One region of the Bradyrhizobium sp. UFLA05-109 genome, then DNA from elsewhere that is predicted to be linked to it. Evidence: predicted binding sites of a transcription regulator. Region 1 holds the regulator's gene; the other holds the start of a gene.
The links. Region 1 encodes PhoB, which activates phosphate uptake and scavenging genes when phosphate is short. Its sites were predicted from a motif close to TGTCATNNANCTGTCAT; they were not measured.
Positions count from the first base shown of each region.

Region 2: a site for PhoB is predicted at 1,613-1,629, ahead of Q3C01_RS23410 (phospholipase C). Genes of this name have one in related genera too.

Region 1 is NZ_JBBIAR010000042.1:67,616-71,631, forward strand. Features, by position in the region: gene pstB (phosphate ABC transporter ATP-binding protein PstB) at 1-438, shown strand, start outside; gene phoU (phosphate signaling complex protein PhoU) at 450-1,166, shown strand; gene phoB (phosphate regulon transcriptional regulator PhoB) at 1,181-1,888, shown strand; gene Q3C01_RS27860 (GcrA family cell cycle regulator) at 1,973-2,485, opposite strand; gene Q3C01_RS27865 (aspartate aminotransferase family protein) at 2,941-4,016, shown strand, end outside.
Region 2 is NZ_JBBIAR010000032.1:50,267-54,282, reverse strand. Features, by position in the region: gene Q3C01_RS23420 (efflux RND transporter periplasmic adaptor subunit) at 1-477, opposite strand, end outside; gene Q3C01_RS23415 (transporter substrate-binding domain-containing protein) at 719-1,510, shown strand; gene Q3C01_RS23410 (phospholipase C) at 1,688-3,385, shown strand; gene Q3C01_RS23405 (cytochrome-c peroxidase) at 3,402-4,016, shown strand, end outside.

The sequences.
Region 1 (4,016 bases):
TTCGGCATCCGCCTCTATGAGAAGATCTCCAAGTCCGAGATGGACGACCGGGTCGAGAAGGCGCTGCGCGGTGGTGCGCTGTGGAACGAAGTCAAGGACAAGCTCAACGCCTCCGGCCTGTCGCTCTCCGGTGGCCAGCAGCAGCGTCTCTGCATCGCCCGCACCGTGGCGGTGCGCCCCGAGGTGATCCTGTTCGACGAGCCCTGCTCGGCGCTCGATCCGATCTCGACCGCCAAGGTCGAGGAGCTGATCCAGGAGCTCGCCGAGAACTACACGATCGCGATCGTCACCCACAACATGCAGCAGGCGGCGCGCGTCTCCGACAAGACCGCCTTCATGTATCTCGGCGAGCTCATCGAGTTCGACGAGACCAGCAAGATCTTCACGTCGCCCAGCGACCGGCGTACCCAGGACTACATCACCGGCCGCTTCGGCTGAGGAGACAGGAAATGGCTTCTGAACATACCGCAAAGGCCTTCGACACCGACCTCCAGGAGCTTACGCGGCTCGTTGCGGAGATGGGTGGCCTTGCCGAGCGCATGATCGTCGATTCCGTCGATGCGCTGATCCGCCGTGACGTCGCGCTCGGCCAGCGCGTGGTAGCAACCGACGCCGAGATCGACGCGCTCCAGAAGAAGATCGAGGAGCGCGCCGTGCTCACGATCGCGCGCCGCCAGCCGATGGCTGTCGACCTGCGCGAGATCGTCGGCGCCATGCGCGTTGCGACCGATCTGGAGCGCATCGGCGACCTCGCCAAGAACATGGGCAAGCGCGTCGCCGCGCTCGAGACCGATTTCCATCCGCTAAAGCTGTTCCGCGGCCTGGAGCACATGACCGACCTCGTGCAGCAGCAGGTCAAGTCGGTGCTGGACGCCTATGCCGCGCATGATCTGCCAGCGGCGATGATGGTGTGGAAGGGCGACGAGGAGGTCGACGCGATCTGCACTTCGCTGTTCCGCGAGCTCCTGACCTACATGATGGAGGATCCGCGCAACATTTCGTTCTGCATCCATTTGATGTTCTGCGCCAAGAATATCGAGCGGATCGGCGACCATGCGACCAACATCGCCGAGACCGTCTTCTATATGATCGAAGGTCAGGCCATCGCGGACAAGCGTCCGAAGGGCGACATGACCACCTTCGCCACGACCGTGCCGAACACTTAAGGAGCGACGACGCCATGGGCGCACGCATTCTGGTTGTTGAGGACGAGGAAGCGCTGACCGAGCTATTGCGCTATAACCTCGAAGGCGACGGCTACGATGTCGAGACGGTGATGCGCGGCGACGACGCCGACACCCGTCTCAAAGAGCACATCCCCGACCTGATCGTGCTCGACTGGATGCTGCCGGGCCTGTCCGGCATCGAGCTGTGTCGCAGGCTTCGCGCCAGGCCCGAGACCAAGCAGCTGCCGATCATCATGCTCACGGCGCGCGGTGAGGAGAGCGAGCGGGTGCGCGGGCTTGCGACCGGCGCCGACGACTACATCGTCAAGCCGTTCTCGGTGCCCGAGTTGCTCGCACGCGTGAAGGGCCTCCTGCGGCGTGCAAGCCCCGAGCGGCTTGCGACCATACTCGCCTATGGCGACATCGAGCTCGACCGCGAGAAGCGCCGCGTCGCCCGCTCGGGCAGGCCGATCGACCTCGGCCCGACCGAATATCGCCTCCTGGAGTTCTTCCTGGAGCATCCCGGCCGGGTGTTCTCGCGCGAGCAGCTGCTCGACAGCGTCTGGGGCCGTGACATCTATATCGATGAGCGCACCGTCGACGTCCATATCGGCCGTCTGCGCAAGCTGCTCAATCTCGGCCGCGAGCAGGATCCGATCCGCACGGTCCGCGGCGCCGGCTACGCGCTGGATGATCGTTTCGCGAAGGCTGAGCAAACGTAAAAAAAAGCGCGCCAAATGGCGCGCTGACGTTTCTCGATCAGGCGTCCCGGCCCTGCGCCGGGACGTTGTCGTTTGTGGCTGAACTCAGCGTGTTCCCGGCTTAGCCGGTGCGCGCCGACGATCCGCCGCCGGCTGGTAGGCGACGCGCGAGTGCTGCGCGCAATAGGGCAGGCCCGAGAGCGACTTGCCGCCGCAGAAGAAGAAATCCGGGCTCGAGGGATCGCCGACCGGCCAGTGGCAGGTCGCTTCGTTGAGCTCGAGCAGCGACAGGCGCTGGCTCATCGGTACGACATTGTCATAGGTGATGGGATCGGGCTCCACCTCGACCTCGAAGGCTTGGGCGAGGGCGGTGTTGCCGCGCGAGATCGGCCGGCTCACCCGCATCATGTGCTGCGCGGGGCGTGCCTTGCGCGGCCGGGGAGCCGCCGAGGACGGGGTCTTGGCGCGACCGGACAGGCCCAGCCGGTGCACCTTGCCGATTACGGCGTTGCGCGTCACATTCCCGAGTTCGGCAGCGATCTGGCTGGCCGAAAGCCCGGCTTCCCAGAGCTTTTTCAATTGCTCGACGCGATCGTCGGACCAGGTCAAAACCGTCATTGCACCCTTCCCCTCGCCGCGCGCCAGCCAATCCTTGGGGCCACGTGGCGATGTCTAAGCCTCGAAAAACCCGTGCCGTCAGAATCCCTTAAGGCTCGCCGGGCGCGAAAAACGCACCTGAACGTTACGCCGGTACATGAGGACTTAGAGGATCAGAACTGCTGCACGAGATGTCGTATCTGACAGGAGAAACGCTACAATATGGCGTGACTCCCGCGCAAGAGTCTGCGGCTCCGCGTCCACATGTTCCGTCTTAAAAAACTCTCAAAATCGCCACCGCAAGACTACGGGCCGCGCGCCTCGCACGGCCTTCTGGCGGCATTGACAGCGGTTTTTCCAAGCATAAAATGGTGTCACGTGCCGCCCTTAAAAGGCGGCACGTTTCGTTTTCCGGGCAGGTCAATGATGCGCTGCGCAACGCAGCCTCAGCCGGCCCCAACATCCAAGTGACCGTCATGACCAAGAGCGCCGCGACGCATCTGCTTCCCGTTTTCGCCAGGGCCGAGCTCGGCTTCGAGCGCGGCGAAGGCTGCTGGCTGGTCGCAACCAGTGGCGAGCGCTATCTCGATTTCACATCGGGTGTCGCCGTGAATGCGCTCGGTCACGCACATCCGCATCTGGTCAAGGCCCTGCAGGAGCAGGCGACAAAGCTCTGGCACATGTCGAACCTGTTCCAGAGCCCGGATGGCGAGAAGCTCGCGGTCAGGCTCTGCAACGAGAGCTTTGCGGACTTCGTGTTCTTCTGCAATTCCGGCGCTGAGGCGATGGAATGCGTGATCAAGGTGGTGCGCCGCTATCACGCCACCAAGGGCCATCCCGAGCGCTACCGCATGATCACTTTCGAGGGCGCGTTCCACGGCCGCACGCTGGCAACGCTCGCTGCCACGGGGTCTGCAAAATATCTCGAAGGCTTTGGTCCGCCGATGGACGGGTTCGACCAGGTGCCGCATGGCGATCTGGAAGCCGTCAAGAAGGCGATCGGCCCACAGACTGCGGGCATCCTGATCGAGCCGATCCAGGGCGAGGGCGGCGTGCGCTCTGCTCCTCCCGCATTCTATCGCGCGCTGCGCCAGCTCTGTGACGAGCATGGGCTGTTGCTCGCCTTCGACGAGGTGCAGACCGGCATGGGCCGCACCGGCGAACTCTTTGCACATCGCCGCCTCGGCGTAACCCCCGACGTGATGTCGCTTGCGAAAGCACTCGGCGGCGGCTTTCCGATCGGCGCGTGCCTTGCGACCGCCGAGGCGGCCTCCGGCATGACGCCCGGCTCGCACGGCTCGACTTTCGGCGGCAATCCGCTCGCCGTGTCCGCGGCGAACGCCGTGCTCGACGTCATGCTCAAGCCCGGTTTCTTCGATCACGTGCAGAAGATGTCGCTGCTGCTCAAGCAGAAGCTCGCCTCCGTGATCGACCGCCATCCGGATGTCGTCAGCGAAGTGCGCGGCGAGGGGCTGTTGATCGGCCTCAAGGCCGTGGTGCCTTCGGGCGATCTTGCCACGGCGCTGCGCAACGAAAAGCTGCTCACCGTCGG
Region 2 (4,016 bases), on a different contig from region 1:
GCGGGTGGAAGTGGAGGTATCCAGCGTCGACTGCGACACCGCCTGCCGCTGCACGAGCTCGGTCTGCCGCTTGAAATCGGCTTCTGCCTGCTTGACCGTAGCCTGCGCGCCGACTTCCGCCGCCTGCGCCTGCTCGAGCTTGAGCTTGTAGGTCTCGGGCTCGATCGTGAAGAGCTGTGTGCCTTCCTTGACGAAGGTGCCGTCCTGGTAGTCGATCGTCTGCAAGAAGCCCTGCACGCGTGCGACGAGGTCGACGCTCTTGATCGGCGCGGTGTTGCCGGTGGCCTCGACATAGCGAGTCACCGCGCGCTGCACGGGCACTGCGACATCCACCTTGGGCGGCGGCGGCGGCGCGTAGACGTTCTTCTGATCGCAGCCGCCAAGCGCAAGGAGGGTCGTCATCGCAGCGAGGAGCCGCCCGATCGGTCCGGACCGTTGATCGTGCCGTGCGGGACAAGCGAGATTCGCGCGCGTCATTGCGGTGTTCCCCGTCTGTTGTTGGCCTGCGGCAGGTCGCCTCCGCGATTTGATAGCAACAAACGGGGAGCCGTGGAACACCATAGCCGTGACGGCGCGATGGTCTTGCACTGCGAAGCGAGGCGCGACATGTGACAGTTTTGTCTGTAATTCTGCCAAATCCGCTTTTCACCGGGCGCATGATCGACCACAATTTCGACGGGCTGCGGATGATGGACGAGCCGATGGGGAGACTGACGACATGCCGATTTCGATCTGGCCGGCCTGCGCTGGCCTCGCGCTCGCCGCGATAATGGCCATGCCGGTGATGGCGGAGGATCTCAAGGCCGAGATTGCGCCGACGGGCAAATTGCGCGTCGCCATCGCTATCAGCCCGGCGGGCGGCGCGTTCTGGTCGACCAGGACCGAAGCAGGCTTCGCCGGCGTGCCCGTCGACCTCGGCAAGGCGATGGCGGCCGAGCTTGGCGTAGCAGTCGAATATGTGGTGCACAACAATTCCGGACAGATCACCGACGCGGCTGCGAAGGGGAGCTGGGACGTCACGTTCCTGCCGAAGGATCCCGAGCGCGAGACCAGGATGGCGTTCGGCCCGATCTACGAGGTCGCGGATGCGACCTATATCATCAAGCCAGGATCGGGCATCACCAGCTTCGCGATGCTCGATCAGCCCGACGTGAAGGTCGCTGCCGTCAACGCCACGACCACGATGCGCGGCGCGGTCGCGCATCTGAAGCACGCGAAGGTGACGGGCTATCAGACCTATGACGAGATCTTCGAACTCCTGAAGAACGGCGAGATCGACGCCTTTGCGCTGTCGCGCGACCAGCTCAACAAGATGGCGCAAAAAATTCCCGGCACGCGGGTGCTGGACGAGACCTTCAAGAAGACGGTCACTGCGGTCGCGGTGCCGCTCGGCCATTCGCAGGCGCTGGCATTCGTCACCAAGTTCATGACCGATGCGCTCGCCAATGGCACCTTGCGCAAGGCCTTCGATGTCAACGGCTTGAAGGACGCACCGATCCGCACGGAGTAGGTCGTTCTTTCGTCGAAACGAGCGCGCCGAAGATCTCGGCTGAACTCGCCGCCCAAAAAAGACGCAGCCTCGCGATGGGACATGCCGCGAACTGCGTCAAACCGACACAGACCTGTCATTCACGGCGGCTAGTTTGCCGCGCGTCGATGTCATATTTTTTGATCTTGGGGCAATAGAATGAAAAACAAACTTCTCGGCACGACCGCGATTCTCGCGGTCGCGACGGCGGTCGTGTGCGGCTCGCCGGTATTCGGTCAGGACGACTTCGACCGCGATCATCGCCATCACCACACCGAGACGCCGATCAAGCATCTCGTGGTCATCTTCAACGAGAACCGCTCTTTCGACAATTATTTCGCAACGTATCCGAATGCGACCAATCCGTCGGGCGCGATTCCCTTCGTTGCAAAGCCGCATACGCCGAAGGTGAACAACCTCGCCAACGCCAATTTGCTGACCAACAATCCGAACTACACCAACACGGCCAACGGCGCCGGCGCGACGAATCCTTTCCGTCTTGACCGCACCCAGGCCAACACGCAGTCGCAGAACCACGCCTACACGCCGGAACAGCAGGCCTATGACAACGGCAAGGCCGATCTGTTTCCGAAATATACCGGGCGCGGCACAGCTGGCGGCGTCGGCGCTTTCGGCACCACCGGCCAGGTGATGGGCTATTTCGACGGCAACACCGTCACGGCGTTCTGGAACTACGCGCAGCACTTCTCGATGAACGACAATGCCTATACCGACACCTATGGTCCGTCGACGGTCGGCGCGCTGAACGTGATTTCGGGCCAGACCAATGGCGCAGTGGCGGTGCTCGGCAATGCAGCGACGCAAATCATCCCGGACGGCCAAGGAGGCCTCACGGTGATCGGCGACCCTGGTCCTGCCTATGACCCTTGCAGCACCCCGGGCTATACGACGCAGGTCACGATGAGCGGCAAGAACATCGGCGACCTGCTCAACGATTCCGGCATTAGCTGGGGCTCGTTCATGGGCGGATTCGATCTTTCCGTTACCAACTCGAACGGTACCACCGGTTGCGCACGCAGCTCGTTCTCGACCGTCGTCGGCGCTACCAAGGCCGACTATGTTCCGCACCACGCCTGGTTCCAGTTCTACAAGTCGACCGCCAATCCGAACCATTTGCGGCCGAGCTCGGTCCATGCGATCGGCCACACCTATGAGAAGGATGGCAAGACCCTCGATCCCGCCAATCACGGCTACGATCTCGAAGATTTCTACGCGGCGGTGAAGGCGGGCAATCTCCCGGCGGTGTCCTACGTCAAACTGCCTGCTTATCAGGATGGCCATGCCGGCTATTCCGATCCCCTCGACGAGCAGCAGGGAACTGTTGACCTGATCAACTTCCTCCAGAAGCAGCCGGAGTGGCGCGAGACCGCTGTCATCATCACCTATGACGACTCCGACGGCTGGTACGACCACGCTTACGCCACGCCGACCAGCGCCTCCTACGACTCGACTGCCGATCAGCTCAACGGTCCCGGCCAGTGCGGCCTCGGCGCCGCCAAGCAGCCTCAGCAGAACGGCGTCGGCGGCAAGCCGGTGAACGGCCGTTGCGGTCCCGCCACCCGCGTGCCCTTCATCGTGATCTCGCCCTACGCCAAGACCAACTTCGTCAGCCACACCGCCATCTCGCAGGCTTCGGTGGTGCGGTTCATCGAAGACAACTGGCTGAAGGGCAAGCGCCTGGGCGGCGGCTCGTTCGATGCAACGGCTGGTTCGATCATGGACTTGTTCGATTTCGATCGGGACCATGGCCACGATCTCAGGATCGACGCGCTGTTCCTCGACCCGACCTCCGGCACGGTCGTGGTCAGCCCGCCGGACGAGCACCATCATCACTAAGACTATCGGACCCCGTATGAACAGCCGCATCGTGTGGCTCATCGGCGCCGGCCTGCTTTGCATGGCCGGCGTCGTCGTTGCGGCGGAGACGCAAGAACGCCCGGGTGCGAATCCGAATCCGGTTCGCCTCATGCGTCCGCCCGTCGCGCCGTTAACTGCGATGGCGCAGCTTGGGCGCGAGATATTCTACGACGCCTCGCTCTCCTCGTCCGGCGCGCTGTCCTGCGCATCGTGCCACAGCCCGGACCACGCCTACGGTCCGCCGAACGACGGCCCGGTGATGCTCGGCGGGCAGACGATGTCGCAGCAAGGTGCGCGTGCCGTTCCCTCGCTGACTTATCTCGAGCGACAACCGAATTTCAGCATCGGCCCCGACAAGGGCGACGACGACAACGTGATTGATCTCGCGCAGATGGCCGCGCTCGGTCAGCAGGCCGCGCGCGCGACGAAAGTCGCCGGCGGTGCCGGCTCGGCGGCGAACATCGTGCCGCAAGGCGGCCTGTTCTGGGACGGGCGCGCCGACACGCTCCAGCAGCAGGCGATCAGTCCGCTGCTCGATCCCAACGAGATGGACGCCGGCAGCATCGAGGTGGTGGCGGACAAGTTGCGCCGCGCAGCTTACGTCCCGCGT